3 regions of the Turicibacter sp. GALT-G1 genome follow, and region 3 is predicted to be linked to each of the others. Evidence: a T-box and tRNA genes for the amino acid it is inferred to sense, from the RefSeq annotation. Region 3 holds a T-box; the other regions hold tRNA genes.
The links. The T-box of region 3 lies ahead of serS (serine--tRNA ligase). A T-box ahead of a tRNA ligase gene usually reads a tRNA of that ligase, here a tRNA-Ser.
Positions count from the first base shown of each region.

Region 1 (6,867 bases), on a different contig from region 3:
ACAGTTGATAAAGAATTAGTCGGTTTTGAAGCATTATTCAGATGGAATCATCCAAGATATAAACATATTCCTGTCATTGAGATTATTCGTTTGATTGAAGAATTAAGATTAATTGAGGAAGTTAGTGCATATGTTTGTCTTCAAGCTTTTGAATTTGCTAACGAAATTAATCAAAATAGAGAAAATCCAATCGTTGTCTCAATTAATATTTCTGCGTTACAAATTATGAATGATAACTTTGTGGATAATTTTAAATCACTGATTAAACAAGCAAATGTTAATCCGAACTATATTGGAATTGAAATTACAGAGACTGTTTTAATGCAAAATATTAATGAGAATATTAAAAAAATACGTGAACTAAAAGATTTAGGAATCACTATTTCACTTGATGATTTTGGAACAGGCTACTCATCATTGAACTATTTAATTAATTTGCCTTTATCAAAGGTGAAAATTGATCGTAGTTTTATTAAAGGGATGGGGAAGCAAGATGAATTTAAAAGCCTTGTCCGACTGATTATCGATATTGCACATTCGTTACAATTACCCGTCATTTCAGAAGGTGTTGAAAATGAAGAGGAATTAGAAATACTGAAACAGATGGATATTGATAATATCCAAGGGTATTATTTCTCAAAACCTATTTCAAAAGAAGATGCTTTATTATTAATTAAATAAACAAAAAGTAGAAGATCTTAATTGAAGATTTTCTACTTTTTTTGTTTTTAACCACACTTAAAAATAATGAGTTGACTATACATTTTTTAACAAGGTGATTTCATATAATGAATTATCTTATAGTATATAGGAGGATTAGAGATGTATCAAAAAGTTAAGGAAATGGTCGATACCATTTATCCACAACTCATTGCTATTCGTCGCGACTTACATCAACATCCTGAACTAGGTCTAGAGGAATACCGAACATCGGCGTTAGTTTTAGACTATTTACAACAGTGGAATATAAAAGTAACCCAACTTATTGGAGAAACAGCCATCGTTGGCTTAATTGAGGGAAATCCGGGAGAGAAAACAATTGGGTTACGAGCAGATATGGATGCTCTTCCCATTGAAGAGAAAACAGGGGCACTATATGCCTCATTAATACCAGGAAAAATGCATGCTTGTGGACATGATGTTCATACAACAATTTTATTAGGGGCTTCTTATATCCTTCAACAGCTAAAAGAAGAGTTTAAAGGGAATGTTAAACTTTTTTTTCAACCAGCTGAAGAAACAGTAGGTGGAGCTAAACCAATGATTGAAGCAGGATGTCTGGAACACCCGAAAGTCAATCATGTATTAGGACTTCATGTTCGTCCAACTTTAAATGTGGGTGAGGTAGGATTTCATTATGGAAAGTGTCATGCGGCAAGTGACACCATTATCATAAGCATTAATGGAAAACAAGCACATGGAGCCTATCCACAAGATGGAATCGATGCAATTTTAATTTCGGCACATGTCATTACGGCATTGCAAAGTCTGATTAGTCGTAACTTATCTCCATTTGAAACAGCTGTTCTTAGTTTGGGGATTATTGAGGGAGGAACGGCTGGGAATATTGTTTGTGATCAAGTCACAATTAAAGGAACATTACGCACCCTTGATCAAACGACACGTGTTTTTATGAAAAAACGGATCATTGAAGTTGCAGAAAACACTGCAAAAGCTTTTGGAGGAAGTGCAGATGTTCGTATTGAAGAAGGCTATGCACCACTTATTAATGCTCACGCCATTACAGATGCTGTTGCTCATGTCGCAAGGAAGCTACTTGGAGAAGACAATGTAATTATTATGGAGCATCCAAGTCTTGGGGTTGAAGATTTTGCGTATTTTGCGGAGGCTGTTCCATCATGCTTTTATAATTTAGGAACATCGAATCCTCATAAAGGAATTCAAGCTGCTTTGCATGAGAATACATTCGATGTGGATGAAGAAGCGATTAAAATCGGGGTTTGTTTACAAGTCTTATCAGCACTTCATTTACTAGAACAATAAGGGGGGAAGAGAGCGTGATTGAACCAAAACCATTAAAAATGGGAGGGAAAATAGCAATTGTTGCACCGGCAGGACCATTAGAAGCAGAAACCGTCTTTAAAGGAGAGGAAGTTTTAAAAGAAATGGGTTTTGATGTAATCATCACTCCCAGTTGCTTTGAACGAAAAGGTTACTTAGCAGGATTATCGGATCGCCAACGAGCAGAAGATATTATGATGATGTTTGCAGATGATGAAGTCGATGCTATCCTTTGTATGAGGGGCGGATACGGTTGTAATCGGATTATTCCATACTTTAAAAACTTCAAATTTGAAAACTATCCGAAACCATTTATCGGTTATAGTGATATTACTTACTTGCACCTTTTCTTCAATCAATACCATCATCTGATCACCTATCATGGCCCCATGCTAAAAGATCTTCTCCTTAAAAATGAAACAACGACTAATCATTTTTTAGAAACTATTATGGGAGAGACAACTTTTGATATGATTGATGTTCCGTATTATAATCAAACCGTTTGTCCCGCTTCTGGAATTTTAGTTGGGGGAAATTTGACGATTATTTGTTCGACGCTCGGAACCCCTTATGAAATTGATACACGAGGAAAAATTTTATTTATCGAAGAAGTTAATGAACCCGTTTATGCGGTTGACCGATTACTCATGCAACTCAAATTTAGTGGAAAGCTAAACGATGCAGCGGGAATTATTTTAGGTGACTTCAATGTTTATGATAAAAAAGAAACAGACAAGTTACTTAAACGCACACTAACATCTTGTCATAAACCAATTGCCTATAATATTCCAAGTGGACATTGTAACCCACTAATTACCCTTCCACTAGGTGCTTATGTTACTTTAAATCCTCAAACAAATAGTTTATCTATCCAACAAGGATATACTTGTCAATAAGAAAAAGCGATAAAATCAGTTAGGATTTTATCGCTTTTTGTATATCTGGGAAATAATTTGGAAATTAAAAGGTTGGCTTGAATCTTAAAAGAATTATCTGTTATAATTATCAAGCTGTTCAAATTTTGATAGAAAACGTAGAGAAATGTAGGATAGGATGAAAGGTGGTTTCATAGTATGTATGATGTTCGACAAGAAGGTTGGGTAGAAGCAATTTGTGGTAGTATGTATGCAGGAAAGACTGAAGAGCTAATTCGTCGTTTAAAGCGTTTAGACTTTGCGCGCCGTCCATATTGCTTATTCAAACCAGCTATTGATAATCGCTATAGTGACGATGAAGTCGTATCACATAGTGGATTGAAAATGCCGTCAATCGCGATTAAACACCCAATTGAGATTTTAGATTACATTAAAGAAGATACATATGCTGTTGCAATTGATGAAGTGCAATTTTTCGAAGAAACTATCGTTGAAGTGGTTGATCACTTAGCAGATAAGGGAATTCGTGTGATTGTTGCAGGCCTTGATAAAGATTTCCGTGGTGAACCATTTGGAACAATGCCAGCTTTATTAACAAAAGCAGAGTTCGTGACTAAGTTAACCTCTATTTGTAGTGTTTGTGGGGCATCTGCGACACGTTCACAACGATTAATTAATGGACAACCTGCTTCATATTTTGATCCAATTATTCAAGTCGGAGCTAAAGAAGCATATGAACCACGTTGCCGTCACTGTCATGAGATAAAAGATCGTCCAGATTGTTTAGGTTTAAAAAAATAAAAAAATTAAGATAAATGATTGACAATATAATTATATTTCGGTATAATCTATATTGTTGATACGGAGGAATACCCAAGTCCGGCTGAAGGGATCGGTCTTGAAAACCGACAGGGCGTGAAAGCGTCGCGGGGGTTCGAATCCCTCTTCCTCCGCCATAACAAGATAATAATTCACACGTCATGTGTGATTTTTTTTTATTCTTTGTAAGAAAATATTATCGTTATAATAGTAGGGTACAAAAAAAGGAGCTAAATGTTTTTAGCTCCTTTTTTAATTTATGATTTATGGTAAGTTTTCGCCTTTGTACATCCTGAACATCCACAGTTACATCTAGTTGATTTTTGATTACGTAAGATTTTGCGGATTGCTAATAGTAAAGCAATGATAACGATTAGAGTAATGATAATAGTAGCTGTAGAAATGTGATGGGTTTGAATAAAAGTACCACCTTGATAAATCACAAGAGCTACAACATAAGCTAAACCTGTTTGGTATCCAATAGCAATCCATGTCCATTTCCAAGACATCATCTCACGTTTAATCGCACCAATAGCAGCGAAACACGGAGCAGCCAGTAACGTAAAGGCCATGAAGGAATAAGCACTTAAGGGTGTGAATAAAGCTGACATATTTCCAAGTAGCTCGACTGATTCCTCTGTCATTTCCTCACCTAAACCAAATAATACCCCAAACGTTGCAACGACATTTTCTTTCGCTAAGAATCCAGTTACAGTCGCCACAGCTGCCTGCCAATTTCCAAATCCTAAAGGAGTGAAAATAGGGGCAATGACACGACCGATTGAAGCTAAAATACTCTCATTCGCTTCAACCATTTCAAGTGACCAATTAAATGATTGCAAGAACCAAACGACACCTGAGGCAACGAAAATAATCGTTCCTGCTTTATAAATAAACGCTTTAGCACGATCCCACATATGAATTAAGACACTTTTAAAACTCGGAACATGATATTGTGGAAGTTCCATAATAAATGGGGCAGGATCACCAGCAAATAACGGCGTTTGTTTTAAAATAATTCCTGAAAGAATAACCATCCCAATTCCTAAGAAGTACATCGAAGGAGCTACCCAAGATTGAGTTGGGAAAAATGCACCTGCCATTAAAGCAAAGACTGGTAATTTTGCTCCACAGGGAATAAAAGGTGTTAACATAATCGTCATACGTCGATCCTTTTCATTTTCAATGGTACGGCTTGCCATAACTGCTGGCACACTACATCCCGAACCGATGAGCATTGGAATAAAAGATTTTCCCGATAATCCAAATTTTCTAAACATGCGATCCATAATGAAAGCCACGCGTGCCATATATCCACAATCTTCTAATATTGAAATCAGTAAAAATAAAATCATAATTTGTGGAACAAATCCTAAAACCGCACCAACTCCACCGATAATTCCATCCACAATCAGACCAATTAGCCAATCAGCTGTCTGAATACTTTCTAAGAAAGCTGCGACATTTCCTTGAATGAATTCACCAAAGAACGAATCATTAATCCAGTCCGTCGCAAAGGTACCAATAGATGTGATAGAAATATAATAAATTCCCCACATAATTAAGGCGAAAATCGGAAGAGCTAGCCAACGATTAGTCAATAATTGGTCAATCTTATCTGAAGTCGTTAAATTACCTTGCATTGATTTTTTGACATACTGTGACACTAGTTGACTAATATACTCATAACGCTCATTCGTAATAATACTTTCGCTATCATCATCAAACTGTTCTTCACAAGCAATTGTCATCTCCTCAAATTTAACCTTCACACTTTCAGGTAATGATAATTGTTTTACCACACGGGTATCACGCTCAAATAACTTTATACTGTACCAGCGAAGAAGTGGTTCAGGAACAGCCCCTGATAATAAAGACTTCATTTCGTGCAACATCCGTTCAATATCTGAACTGAAAGTTGGCATCGCAGGTGCTTGTTTAACAGAAACAACGGCTTCAATTAACTCGTTTAATCCTTTTTGTTTTAAAGCTGTCGTCTCAATGATACGACATCCTAATTGTTTGGATAGTTTGGCAAGATGAATCTTTGTTCCATTCTTTGTAACGATATCCATCATGTTTAGTGCAATGACCATTGGAATAGTGGTTTCCATTAATTGCGTGGTCAAATAAAGGTTTCGTTCAATATTAGAAGCGTCAATGATATTTAAGATGACATCTGGTTGTTCATTTATTAAAAAATCACGAGTAATAATTTCTTCCGGAGTATATGGAGAAAGTGAATAAATCCCTGGTAAATCGACAATTTTAATCTCTTTGTTTCCTTTTAAATACCCTTCTTTTTTCTCTACTGTTACTCCCGGCCAGAGCATTAAACATCGTCGTTTTCCCACAGTTCGGGTTTCCGACTAAAGCAATTGTTATAGACATTGTAAACTCCCCCTTAATCATAGTGAATGATGTTGATTACCAATGGAAATTTAAATCTCAACGATAATATTTTCAGCATCTGCTCTACGAAGCGATAATTCATAGCCACGAACGGTTATTTCAATGGGATCCCCAAGTGGGGCAACTTTTCGGATATAAATAGTAGCTCCTTTTGTAATCCCCATATCCATAATCCGGCGCTTAAGCGGTCCTGTTCCATTTAGCTTTTTTACGATGACTGTTTCACCAATTTTCACATCTTTTAATGTTTTCATTCGATATCTCTCCCTTATACAAAAATACGTTTTGCCATCGTTTGATCGAGTGCAACACGTGTATCTTTAACATTAATAATAAAGTTCTGTCCAAACTTAGATACAATGGTCACTTCACTTCCAACAATAAATCCAAGACTCTCTAGAAAACGTTTGGTATCATCACGCCCACTAATTTTTTTAATGATAACTGATTCTCCTATCTCTACCATTGTTAATGGCATCATTATGGCCTCCCTTTAATATTAGCAATTACCAACTTCAGTAGAAAAAAGTTAGCTTAAGCTAACTCATATTACTAATTTGACATTTATATCCAATAATGTCAATAGCTATTTAATAAAAGTATAAAAGTTGAAGAAACGAAACAAACTATGTTAAGATTAACTATATTTAGATTTTAAGAAATAGGGTGGGTAGATGAAATTACAAGAGTCGGGTGAAAATTATTTAGAAACCATTCTAATTTTAAGCCGAAAAAATGG
Region 1 is NZ_JAMQUS010000049.1:10,073-16,939, forward strand. Features, by position in the region: gene NEH74_RS08940 (EAL domain-containing protein) at 1-681, shown strand, start outside; gene NEH74_RS08945 (M20 family metallopeptidase) at 823-2,004, shown strand; gene NEH74_RS08950 (LD-carboxypeptidase) at 2,019-2,918, shown strand; gene NEH74_RS08955 (thymidine kinase) at 3,096-3,698, shown strand; tRNA gene NEH74_RS08960 (tRNA-Ser) at 3,761-3,853, shown strand; gene NEH74_RS13710 (FeoB-associated Cys-rich membrane protein) at 3,974-4,288, opposite strand; partial or broken gene feoB (ferrous iron transport protein B) at 4,280-6,128, opposite strand; gene NEH74_RS08970 (ferrous iron transport protein A) at 6,158-6,382, opposite strand; gene NEH74_RS08975 (ferrous iron transport protein A) at 6,397-6,606, opposite strand; gene NEH74_RS08980 (metal-dependent transcriptional regulator) at 6,803-6,867, shown strand, end outside.
Region 1: it encodes a tRNA-Ser, which carries the amino acid that the T-box ahead of serS (serine--tRNA ligase) is inferred to sense. The anticodon was not compared.

Region 2 (6,867 bases), on a different contig from region 3:
TCTCCGCAAGTACGACCTGATTTCGAACGATCTAAGACTAGCTTTTTATTCTGTGTATCATAATAGAAGAGCGTTTCTTCTTCTTGGCTCGTACGAAGCTTAACCCCTAGTTCCTGAGCTTCAAATTCACTAAACTCACAGAATAATTCATAGACTTGTCCATTAAATCCGATAAATGACTTCACTTCATTTTGTAAGTGAGTACTCACCTCAACACGATTCCCTCGTAGCTGTTGTAATTCCTTTACTGGCCTTTGTAACAATTTATCACCTACTACTTCTAGCTCACGAGGTAGTGTTAAACAGTGCGCCCAACCAGATTCATCACTCACACAATCAATACCTGGGAGTCCAAACCAACCAACTAAAATGCGTCTACCTTTTGGATCAAGCATTGTCTGAGGAGCATAAAATTCAAATCCGCGATCTAACTCTGTAAATGATCCATGGTTAAATACGCCATTTTCCCAATTAATTTCTTCACCAATTAAATACCCTGATTGGAAAATATTTTGATATTTATCTCCTTCCGGTTCCATTCCCTGAGGCGATATAATCATAACACCTTTACCATTTTGTGTAAAGTAGTCTGGGCATTCCCACATAAAGCCGTTCCCTTTAAACTGGGTCTTAACTTCTCCTTTATAATTCCAATGAATCAGGTCTTTTGACTCATAGTAAACGACTGTTCCCTGATGATCATCTATTTCAGCTCCAACTAAGCAATAAAATGATTCATCAATCTTGAAAACTTTAGGGTCTCTAAAATGCTCGGTTACATTTTCAGGCGCAGCCTTAATCACAGGCTTTGGATATTTTTCAATATGCCCTTCTTTATCCATAATTGCTAAACATTGTGTTGGATAACGAACCCACTCTTCATCACGCGCATTCCCTGTATACATTAAATATAATTTTTCATCATGTTCAATCGCTGTCCCGGAAAATACACCATGACTATCAAAAGAACGATCGGGTTCTAAAGCAATCCCACAATCTTTCCAATGAACTAAATCCGTTGATGTCGTATGATACCAATACTTCACCCCATGTACAGGACCTAATGGGAACCATTGATAGAACATGTGATATTCCCCGTTAAAGTAACTAAATCCATTCGGATCATTTAATAAACCTGTAATTGGTTGATTATGATATGTTTGTCGGTAACAACACTGACTAACCTGCTGTTTTAATGCATCATACTCTTCTTTTGATACCTCTTCGATGCGTCGATAACGCTGTTCTCTCGTCCACTCCATCTTCTGCACACTCCTTAAAAAAGTAATCGTTTTATTTTATTCTTACTAATATAAACTGCTTTAATCTCCAAAGAAATTAAAGCAGTCATTTTGTTAATTAAACATTTTGTTTTTTGTTAAATAATTTGGCTAAAATCACTGTCGCAATGAATCCAATCACAAATGCGATTACTAAAGTCACCATGTATTGGATCATTGATTCTGGACGAATCACAATAACTCCAGGAATTCCTGCTGGTCCAGGAGAAACTGATAAAACCTGCATAAACGTACAGTAAGCAGAGGCAACAGCCGAACCAATTAAAGCTCCAATAAACGGATATTTAAACTTTAAGTTAACCCCAAACACCGCTGGTTCTGTAATTCCAAGTAAAGCAGATACTCCAGCTGCTGAAGCCAAGCTCTTCATCTTTGCATTACGCTTCATGAGATACATCACGGCTAAAGCAGCCGCTCCCTGCGCCACATTTGATGCTGCAACAACCGCAAAGGTTGGTGACCCGCCTAATGTTCCGATATTGGCCAAAATTTGCGTCTCAGCAGTTACTAATGAGTGATGCATCCCTGTAATTACTAATAATGGATAAGCTACACCATAGATTGCTCCCCCGACTGGGCCTAAGCTAAAGAATAACCACATTACAGCTTCTGTTAGTCCATCTCCTACCACGCGCATTGCAGGTCCAATGATGATAAATGTTAAAGCTGCCGTTAATAACACTGAAACTAATGGTGTAATGATGTTATCAAACATTGCTGGTACAATTTTACGTGATCGTTGTTCAATCTTAGCTAAAACAAATGATGATACGATAACTGGTAATACCGTTCCTTGATAACCTACTTTTGCAATCTCAAAACCAAAAATATTCCATGCTGGAACTGTACCATCTAATAAGGCTTGTCCATAATCATATCCATTTAATAAATCTGGATGAATCATGATTGCCCCAATAACAGCCCCAAGAACGGGTGTTCCTCCAAAAATTTTAGTCGCTGAGAATCCAATTAACACTGGTAAGAACGTAAAGGCTGCATTTGAGAATAAGTTAATCATCTCAGCTAAATCGGCCGTTTGCGGATAAGCTTCAACTAAAGACTTCCCTTCAATGAATAACCCTTGTGCCGTTAAGACGTTATTTAATCCCATTAATAAACCAGCAGCAACTAAAGCTGGTAAAATAGGAACAAACACATCAGCTAACGATTTTAGCATACGTTGGAAGACATTTAACTTTGATCCAGCTGCTTCTTTTAATTCTTCTTTACTAACTTCTTGAATATTAGTTACTTGCACAAACTCACGATAAACTTGATCCACAATCCCCGTTCCTAAAATAACTTGAAATTGCCCTCCATTATTAAATGTTCCTTTAACAAGATCCATTGCTTCAATTTGATCAACATCAATTTTTTTATCATCTTTTACAACAACTCGTAAACGTGTGGCACAACTTGCAACACGAATGACGTTGTTTTCCCCACCTACAAAAGCAACAATTTGTTTTGCAGCTTCAAGGTATTGATTATTTGCCATACTGATTCCTCCTTATATAAAAATGAAACGTTTCATTTTTATTCCTAAAAAAAGAAACTACTCATTCACTTAAAAATGAAACGTTTCACTTTCTATGGTATAATCATAATATATTTTTTTGTAACCGTCAACATTTTTTTAACGTTTTCAAAAAATATTTTCATTTAGTCTAAGTTCTATCCGTTCTTACTTTTTTCATAGTATCTTTCACTTTAATGACGATTAATTCTATAAGAAGCGATCTGATTGAAACATGTTTAATGATACTAAGTCTGATATTCTATAAATCTATTTGTATATATTAAGCAACCGTCATTCAAAAATCATCAATAACACGCTCACTATGTATAGGAAAGTTACTCAGAATCTAATCCATAAAAAAAGACAGCCTCTTTTTTCGATTAGCTGTCTTTTTGTCGTTTCGTTGTATTCCCTTGGATAAAGTGTACAGGTAAAAGAATTTCTTTTTCAATCGTTTCTTTATTAATCAAATGAATGATTGCTGCAACACTCTCTTTAGCTATCTCTTCAATCGGTTGACGAATCGTTGAAATTTCAATTTGATCATGTTTAGAGGATTTCACCCCATCAAAACCAATAATCTGTACGTCATCTGGAATTGAAATTTGATGTTTTTCTAAAAAATTAATCACTTCTAAAGCATAGGCATCTGTTACGGCAAAGATTCCATCAATTGAATGTTCTTTAATAATTTTTTCTAGTAAAAACTGCTCCATTTTCTCATGAAACTCAGATTGACTGCCAATTAAATCAAAGATCTCATAGGTCTTTTGATATTTTTCGCAGTAATCAATAAATCCTTTTTTTCGATTCCTTGTTGTATTTTCTTTCTTAGAACCAGCTCCGATAAAACACAGTGATTGACATCCCGCTTCATCTAAATGTTTTGCGGCTAACTGGCCACCTAAGAAGTTATCACTACTCACATAAGGCACTTCATCATTAAAAAAGCGGTCAATGCTAATCAATGGGAGATTAGATGAAACATAATGTTCAATATCACTGTATGTAATCGCAATAATCCCATCCACTTGATTTTGTTTTGCCATCGTCAGATAAGATAATTCAGTCAAATAGTCGCCTTCGGAATTACAAAGAATCATTTTATACTGATGTTGTCTTAAATTTTTTTCAATGTTATAAGCCAATTCACCAAAGAAAGGATGCCAGACGGTTGGTAAAATGAGTGCTACCGTATGCGTACGGCTGACTTTCAAACCACGTGCGTAGACATTCGGTTGATAATTTAGTTCTTTGATGGCTAATTCAACCGCTTGTTTCGTTTTTGGCTTTACTTCAATATTATTAATTACTTTCGAGACAGTTCCAACCGAGACACCAGCTCGTTTGGCTACCTCTTTTATCGTTGACACGTTTCAATCACACCTTTATTTATCCTAATGATCGATTATGAACCTCTCATATTATTTTCATACTGGCGGAAAGGAAGGGATTCGAACCCTCGCGACGATTTCTCGTCCTAATGCCGTTCCAAGACATCCTCTTGAGCCACTTGAGTACCTTTCCATCTTTAAATTATATCATGCCATTATCTTTTAGAATAGGTTGTTAGAAAAAAGAGTACTCAGTTTAAGAGTACTCTCTATCCTTTTATTGAAGTTCTGCTAATACCTCATCTAACTCATGAAGTAATGTTTGAACATTTGCTTCCGTAATGACTAGTGGCGGTTGGAAGGCTAATACATTTCGATTTAATCCATTCTTTCCAACGATAATCCCACGATCCTTTAACTTTTCTAAAATGACATCCGTTTCCTCTGAAGCGGGTTGTCCGTCTTCTTTAACTAGCTCCGCCCCTAACATTAATCCGATGCCACGAACATCTTTAATTAATGAATATTTAGCTTGAAGAGCAATGAGTCCCTCTTTTAACATCTCTCCTAAATGAGCGGCTGTCTCACATAACTCATATTTTTCAATATAATCAAGCACGGCAAGCGCAGTCGCAGATGAAACAGGATTTCCCCCTAATGTCGATGCCGATGGTTTAGTAAAAGCCTTTGCTACTTCATCCGTCGTACAGAATGCTGAAATTGGCATCCCATTTCCTAACGCTTTAGCCACTGTCATAATATCAGGCACCACATCGTAATGCTCAATCGCAAACATTTTACCAGTTCGTGCAAATCCAGTTTGAACTTCATCAATAATTAATAAAATTCCATGCTCTTCTAATAATTGTTTTAACTCTTTAAAGTACCAAGCAGGTGGAGTAATAATTCCCCCATTCCCTTGAATCGGTTCTGCGATTAGCGCTGCCATATGATTAGCACCACGTGTTTGAATAATTTCTTTGATGCTTTCAATTGACGCTTTTGCAGCTTGTTCTAAATCAGTGTTACTATCCCACACCGTTTTTGCAAAGTGAACCTTAGGTGATAAATCTGGATCTGCTCGCCACATTGGTATTCCTGTTGCACTCATCGTTAAGTAGGTACGTCCATGTAGGCCATTCTCTAACGCGATAAACTCATTTTTTCCTGTATATAAACGTGCAAGTAACATTGCCCCTTCATTTGCTTCAGAACCTGTACAACAGAAAAATGAACGTCGTAAATCACCCGGTAAGACCGAAGCAAGTTTCTCAGCTAACTGAACCATTTCCTCTGTTAAATAAATAATCGTCGTATGCTGTAAGGTTTGCATTTGTTGAATCGTCTTTTCTAAAATTTCTGGATTACAATGCCCACAGTTCATCACCGAAACACCCGCAAAGAAATCTAAATATTCTTTTCCTTGATCATCATATAAAAATTGCATACTTCCTTTTACGATTTGGGGAGCATTCGCATAAAAGTGATTACGATGAGATGACGGAAGTAAGAATTCTTTCTTTTTCTCAATTATTTGATTAGCACCAATCATTAATGACCTCTCCTTAATTAAAATTTAATGCTCCAAGCGTAAACCCTAAATGATCATAGTTTAATGATTCAAATAGATTCTGACACTCTTCTAAATTTGTAATTGCTTTTTTATACGTTTGAACAATCATTCTTAACGTCTCTAATTCATAATGACATCCTTCAATTCTAAATGTCTTTACACCTAATTCATGAAGTGATTTTAATAATGGTAAATAACACAATTCTTTTGATAATAACATGTGATTATTTCCTTTATTATCGCGATAAACAGGATGTTCATTATTTTTATCATCAATTAAAAGTAATGGTCTGGCATCTTGATACTGACGCCCTTTCTGTTCACTTGGTGCCATAACTTTTGTATTTTCATATAAATCATGACTCATATACATGACAACTGGTGAACCATGAACAACCATTTCCATCGGTAATTGAGTTTGAGTCACTAATTCTTTTGTATTTTTAACTGGTGACTCATTTGAAATAGTTCCTGTGCTTAAACCTAATTGCTGATAAAAGTTAGCTGCAATTGCATTATAGATATTTAAGCCATGGTCCCCTCGCATTGAATATCCTAATGACCCAAACTTATGCATGCTTCCTAAGTTTGTCACGAGTAGTCCATCAATTCCTAAATCTTGATCCGTCAATAAATGTTGATATCTTGCAAAATCATCCTCATACATCATGGTCGGTAATCCTAAATATATTTTTGATTGTCCTTTTTGTGAAGTTAAATCTTTAATTTCCTTTTTACTAAACGGTAAATTAGGTTGGAAAACCTCTCCGGATAAATAAATATAATCGACGCCCTCTTCAATGGCCATTAAAGCAGCAGCGTAGTTATTTACTTTTACACTTAATATTGGTTGATGATGCGAGACTTCCTCAATAGTGAATGCCCCTTGAATTTCTTCGACACGCTTCTGTGTTAGATCAAGCTCATTGACTGGTTTACTAAAGACTTTCCCCGTACTATAAAACTTCCCAGTTCCCTCATAACGTTCATTAATATTACTTAAACCTGGTTTTCCAAACGCATAAGCTGTCGAAAAATCACGTTTGCGATTATTAAATAATGTCTGAGATTCTTTTTTACGGTCATAGAAGATAGGATCATCAATGTATCGATCAATCGCATCTCGATAACTATTAATAA
Region 2 is NZ_JAMQUS010000044.1:98,604-105,470, forward strand. Features, by position in the region: gene NEH74_RS08290 (glycoside hydrolase family 32 protein) at 1-1,262, opposite strand, end outside; gene NEH74_RS08295 (sucrose-specific PTS transporter subunit IIBC) at 1,360-2,799, opposite strand; gene NEH74_RS08300 (LacI family DNA-binding transcriptional regulator) at 3,201-4,193, opposite strand; tRNA gene NEH74_RS08305 (tRNA-Ser) at 4,257-4,347, opposite strand; gene NEH74_RS08310 (aspartate aminotransferase family protein) at 4,432-5,706, opposite strand; gene NEH74_RS08315 (peptidase U32 family protein) at 5,720-6,867, opposite strand, start outside.
Region 2: it encodes a tRNA-Ser, which carries the amino acid that the T-box ahead of serS (serine--tRNA ligase) is inferred to sense. The anticodon was not compared.

Region 3 (6,867 bases):
CCGTCGTATTTTGTATTCGATGAATGATTTAGGGATGCACAGTGATAAGCCATATAAGAAGTCTGCTCGTATCGTCGGGGACGTTATTGCCAAATATCACCCTCATGGGGATTCATCAGTTTATGATGCAATGGTACGTATGGCACAGGATTTTAGTTATCGCTATCCATTAGTAGATGGACATGGAAACTTCGGTTCAATTGACGGTGATGGAGCGGCCGCTATGCGTTATACTGAAGCAAGAATGTCTAAGCTTGCGATGGAAATGATGCGTGATATCAATAAAAATACGATTGATTTCCAACCAAACTTTGATGGTGAAGAACAAGAACCTATCGTTTTACCTGCTCGTTTTCCAAGCTTATTAGTCAACGGGACAACAGGGATTGCTGTTGGGATGGCGACTAATATTCCACCACATAACTTATCTGAAGTTATTGATGGATGTTTAGCTTATATGGATAATCCTGAAATTGATGTTTTAGGATTAATGCAATTTATTAAAGGACCAGATTTACCAACAGGTGCTTTAATTTTAGGAACAAAAGGAATCCGTTCGGCGTATGAAACGGGGAATGGATCAATCATGATGCGTTCAAAATGTGAAATTGTTGAAGGTCATGGTGGAAAATATTCAATTTTAGTCACTGAAATTCCTTATCAAGTAAACCGTGAGCGTTTAATTGAAAAAATCGCGGAATTAGTTAAGGAAAAACGTTTAGATGGAATTACAGACTTACGTAATGAGTCAAACCGTGAAGGAACACGTATTGTTATTGAATTGCGTAAAGATGTTAATCCACAAGTGATGTTAAATAATTTATTTAAATTAACTCAATTACAAGTGTCTTATGGAATTAATATGTTAGCACTTGTAGATGGACAACCTAAAGTTTTAAACTTAAAAGAAATTATTGCCGCATATATCAAACACCAAGTTGAGGTTATTGTCCGTCGTACGCAATTTGATTTAAATAAAGCAGAAGATCGTGCTCATATCTTAGAAGGGCTTCGTATTGCCTTAGATCATATTGATCGTATTATTGCGATTATCCGTGGTTCATCTACAGATGAAGAGGCATTAAATTCATTAATGTCTGAATTCTCGTTATCTGAACGCCAAGGGAAAGCTATTTTAGAGATGCGTTTACGCCGTTTAACAGGATTAGAGCGCGGTAAAATCGAAGAAGAATATCAAGGGTTAGTCGCATTAATTGCTGATTTAAAAGATATTTTAGCGAACGAAGACCGTGTTCATGCGATTATCCGTGAAGAGTTGTTAGAAGTAAAACACAAACATGGAGATGAGCGTCGTACAGAAATCGTCCGTGGATCTGACTTTGATATTGAAGATGAAGATTTAATTCCAGAAGAACAAGTCATCATTACATTAACAAATAATGGTTATATTAAGCGTCAGCCAATCTCAACATATCGTTCACAAAACCGTGGTGGACGTGGTGTGCAAGGAATGGGAACACATGATGATGATTATGTTAAGGAATTATTATCAACATCTACTCATGATCATTTATTATTCTTTACAAGTAAAGGAAAAGTTTATCAGAAGAAAGCTTATACAATTCCTGAGTACGGTCGTACAGCTAAGGGATTACCAATTGTTAATATTATTGAGATTGCCCAAGATGAGTACATTAGTGCAATCATTCCTGTTAAAGAGTTTAATGATGAAGAATTCTTATTCTTCGCGACTCGTTCAGGGGTTGTAAAACGTACCACATTATCAGCATTTGGTCATATTCGTACTAATGGTTTAATTGCTCTTTCTTTACGTGAAGATGATGAGCTAATTGGTGTAAGAAAAACATCTGGTAACGATGATATTATTATTGCATCAAGTGGTGGAAAAGCAGTTTGGTTTGAGGAAACTGAAGTTCGTCCGATGGGACGTACAGCTGCCGGAGTCCGTGGTATCTTCTTAGAAGAGGGAGAAGTAGCAGTAGGAATGGAAATGGTCACAATGAATCAGGAGATTTTAGTTGTTACGGAAAACGGGTTCGGTAAACGTACTTCAATTCAAGAATATCGTAAAACAAAACGCGGTGGAAAAGGTGTTAAAACATTAACAATTACAGAGAAAAATGGGACATTAGTAGCCATGAAGGCTGTAAATGGTGATGAAGATTTATTAATCGTGACAAATAAAGGTGTTATTATCCGTACACCAATTCATCAGATTTCTCAAACGGGACGTGCAACACAAGGGGTTAAATTAATTCGTTTAACAGATGATCAATTAGTATCAAGTGTAGCAGTTGTTGAACATGAAGAGGCTGAGGAAACTGAAACAACTTCAACAGAAGAATAGAATGGTTACATACAAATAATTAGGTCTTATGCGCATATAATTAGAAACACGATATATACTAATATTGACAAAAAAAATAGTTAATGCTATATTACAATTAAATAAAAAAGCATTGATTAGGAGTAGTACTTTTTACTTGATAGCATAGAGAGTCAGTGGTTGGTGGAAACTGATGTATGAGTAACTAGAAATCAACCTAGGAGTGGAATGAAGAACACAATGGTTAGTATTCATTCACGGTCTAACCGTTATCTTTGTAAGTGGTCTCACTGAAATGTTCCACGTGGAACGCTTAGTGAACAACTAGGGTGGCAACGCGGGTTAAATCTCGTCCCTAATTTAGGGACGGGATTTTTTTGTTTTCTAGAACGACTAATCAAAATCAACTAATAGGAGGAAACACACATGTTAGATTTAAAACGAGTACGTGAAGATTTACAAGGTACAATTAATCGCTTAGAAACACGTGGTGGAGATTTCAGTTATTTAAATAAAATTACTGAGTTAGATGAACAACGTAAAAACATCATTTTAGAAGTAGAGCAATTAAAATCAAATCGTAATGAAGTATCTAAATTAATCGGACAATATAAACGTGAGAAAAAAGATGCTTCTGAATTATTAGCTCAAATGAATGGTGTTGGAGAAAAAGTTAAAGAATTAGATGAACAATTACGCAACATCGATGAAGAAATCAAAAATCTTTTATTAGGTACTCCAAATGTTCCATGTGGAACAATTGCAGTTGGTAAAGATGAAAATGATAATGTTGAAATTCGTAAATTTGGAGAACCAACTAAGTTTGACTTCGAACCAAAAGCACACTGGGATTTAGTAACTGATTTAGATATTATTGATTTTGAACGTGCTGGAAAAATTACAGGAAGCCGTTTTGCTGTATATAAAGGGTTAGGAGCTCGTTTAGAGCGTGCTTTAATTAGCTTTATGTTAGATTTACATACAGGAGATCATGGCTATACTGAGATTTTACCTCCAGTTATCGTTAATCGTGCAAGTATGACAGGGACTGGACAATTACCTAAGTTTGAAGAGGATGCATTTAAATTAGTGGATACTGACTACTTCTTAATTCCAACAGCTGAGGTTCCAGTTACAAACTTACACCGTGATGAGATTTTAAACGCTGAACAATTACCAATTAAATATACAGCATATAGTCCATGTTTCCGTGCAGAAGCTGGTTCAGCTGGTCGTGATACTCGTGGTATTATCCGTCAACATCAATTCAATAAAGTTGAATTAGTTAAGTTCGTTAAACCAGAAGATTCTTATGAAGAATTAGAAACTTTAACAGCAAATGCTGAAAAAGTATTACAATTATTAGGATTACCATACCGTGTCATCGAATTATGTACAGGAGATATCGGATTCTCTGCTGCTAAAACATACGATATCGAAGTGTGGTTACCATCTTATAATGAATATAAAGAGATTTCTTCTTGTTCAAACTTTGAAGATTTCCAAGCACGTCGTGCAAATATTAAATTCCGTCGTGATGCAAAAGCTAAACCTGAATTCGTTCATACATTAAATGGTTCAGGGCTTGCAATTGGACGTACAGTAGCTGCTATTATTGAAAACTACCAACAAGCTGATGGAAGCATTGTTATTCCAGAAGTATTACGTCCATACATGCGTAATTTAGAAGTTATTAAATAAGCATTCCATAAGAAAAAGAGTACCTTAGGTACTCTTTTTCTTATGGAATGCACTAGGATACTCTATCTTTAATTAAAATATTAGGATAATAGATCATCTAAATTGAGTAATCAGGTATATTATCTTCTCGTTTGCTACATTTGCCAGTATTCCTATGTAATGTGGACATAACAGACAAAGAAGTGATATGATTTAACCGTGTGTATGTTTATAATCAAATGATTAGAGTTTTAAGTGATGAGTATCGAATCCCTTAAGTTTTTATTAATCATCATAAGTGGTTATCTTTTATGAGATAGTCTTTCTTTTTTTATCAAATTGATGCTTAATAGGGGTTTGTACTGGATTCATCATGATAAAAATGTTAAAATGAATAATCGAAATAAAAAAGGCTTATTTGGAGTATAAAAAAAGTTTTTTGAATAGAAGAACAGGTGATAGAATGAGAATCTGTGTATTGTCGAGTGGAAGTGTCGGAAATGCAACGATTATTGAAACGGAACAGACAGCAATTTTAATTGATAATGGGTTATCGTTAAAAAAATTACAGGAATTGATTAAAAAAAGTGGATTTGATGAAAATAGAATAGAACATATTTTAATTACTCATGAGCATGGTGACCATATTAAGGGTGTAGGGGTTTGTACTCGTAAGTGGAAATTAAATGTTTGTGCAACGGCAAAAACGATTGATGAGATGTATCGTAAAAATATTATCAAACCAGGTTTTGAACAGACGACAGCGGTTGAAAAAAATGTTTGGTTCGATCTAGGGGATTTATCGATTATGCCATTTAGAATTTCTCATGATGCGGTTGATCCGGTAGGTTATATGATTAAGCAAGGTGAAAAGACGCTTGTTTATGTGACAGATACCGGATATATTACGGGTGATATTTTAAAAACATTAGGAAATGCAGATGCCTATATTATGGAGACGAATCATAATGTAGAGATGCTTCAGATGTGTAATAGGCCATGGTCGTTAAAACAACGTATTTTAGATGATTGTGGTCATTTATCAAATGAAGATTCAGCGTATGCGATGAGTCAGTTAATTGGGGAAAAGACGAAACATATTTATTTAGCTCATTTAAGTCAGGATGCTAATTTACCTGATTTAGCAGAAATGACAGTTCGTCATATTTTAAAAGAAGAAAATGTTGATTTAAGTAAGTTAAATTTACATATGACGTATGCGATGCATCCATCGAAAGTGATTACGTTATAGGAGGAATAGGCATGTACAGTTGTTTAGAACATATTGAAGAGTCAATGGATCGTTTTTTAGATGAGTATGGAAAGTTACCAATTTTAGTTGAAGTAGAAATTGAACATAAATGTGAGCACTGCGATCAAGTAGCCGTTTATAAAGTGATTGAAGGTATGATGGTCGAAGATGAGGATGAGCTATAAAATCTAGAAAAGTTAGACTAATCATACTGAATAATAGGTTCTAATCTTCGCAGAGATTCTAGTATAATCTCTGCGAAGATTTTATAATAGATAACAATAAAAAATTCCCTGATTAAATGAGGGAATTTCTTTTCATGTATTGGAGGTTTTTTAATGAATATTACAATTATTTCAGTCGGAAAGATTAAGGAAAAGTATATTAAGCTAGGGATTGAGGAGTTTTCTAAACGTTTATCTCGTTATTGTAAGTTAACAATGGTTGAAGTTCCGGACGAAAAAACGCCTGATAATGCGTCAGAACGTGAAATGGAACTGATTAAAGATAAAGAGGGAAAACAAATTTTAAATAAAATTAAAGATAATATGTATGTGATTGCGATGGATTTACAAGGTGATATGAAGACATCTGAGCAATTTGCTAAACAGTTAAGTCAATTAGCTTTAAGTGGAGATAGTAATGTGGCTTTCATTATCGGTGGTTCACTTGGTTTATCTGACGAAGTGAAAAAACGTGCGAATTATAAATTATGTTTTTCTAAAATGACATTCCCTCATCAATTATTTAAGTTAATTTTATTAGAACAAGTCTATCGTGCCTATCGAATCAATAATAACGAACCGTATCATAAATAAAATAAATTAAAAAATACTTCAATTGATTATGTTAAATTTTAAACGAATTTATTCATCCATTGAAGTATTTTTTTGAATTTTTATAAGAGAATCAAAGAGGATTGAAATAAAGGATAAACTAAAATTTTGTTTTAAAAATGTTGAGTCCTAAGATAAAAACTTTCAATAGGAAGTTTATTATCGTATTTTATTAGAGACGGAACATATTGTGGATTGGGTTTATGAGGTGTGAATCAGTTAATAGAAGATTTAACGTGGAAAGATAACCATAAAAGTTTTAGAGCTGCTCAACTTCTTTCTAATTTAGCTATAAGTGATCATGAGAAAAGAATGTTAGTTGATTTTGCTAAACTATATGACGTGGCTAAAAATCCTAAATTTGTGATGGCAAGACATAGTTTGCAAAGAATTTGGCAAGTTGTATTAGCCGGTGAAGAGCAAAAAGATATGATTATGAATCATTTGATTGAGGGTTTTAAAAGTTGAACAGATGAAAAAAATTATACTTTAATTCGATTTGATATCGTGAATGGCTTCAAAAATCTATCTGTTCATTTGAATGACGAAGAAATAAAACTAAAGGCATTAAAATTAATTAAATTAGAGGAAGAGATTAAGTATAGAAAGAAATATACAAGGATATGAAATGAAAAGAGACGTTAATTTCGATAAAAATGAAGCATAAGAGAGTGTATCTATTCTGATACAGTCTCTTTTTTATTTGGAACTTTGTCAAATAGTGTTGCTGATTAAATGGTGACCTGCTTACAATGAATAATTAAATGGAAATCCTAGTGGCTAATCTGCTA
Region 3 is NZ_JAMQUS010000046.1:13,177-20,043, reverse strand. Features, by position in the region: gene gyrA (DNA gyrase subunit A) at 1-2,329, shown strand, start outside; T-box leader at 2,433-2,668, shown strand; gene serS (serine--tRNA ligase) at 2,735-4,009, shown strand; gene NEH74_RS08470 (MBL fold metallo-hydrolase) at 4,452-5,240, shown strand; gene NEH74_RS08465 (CxxH/CxxC protein) at 5,252-5,425, shown strand; gene rlmH (23S rRNA (pseudouridine(1915)-N(3))-methyltransferase RlmH) at 5,579-6,058, shown strand; gene NEH74_RS08455 (hypothetical protein) at 6,287-6,544, shown strand; gene NEH74_RS08450 (ISL3 family transposase) at 6,857-6,867, opposite strand, start outside.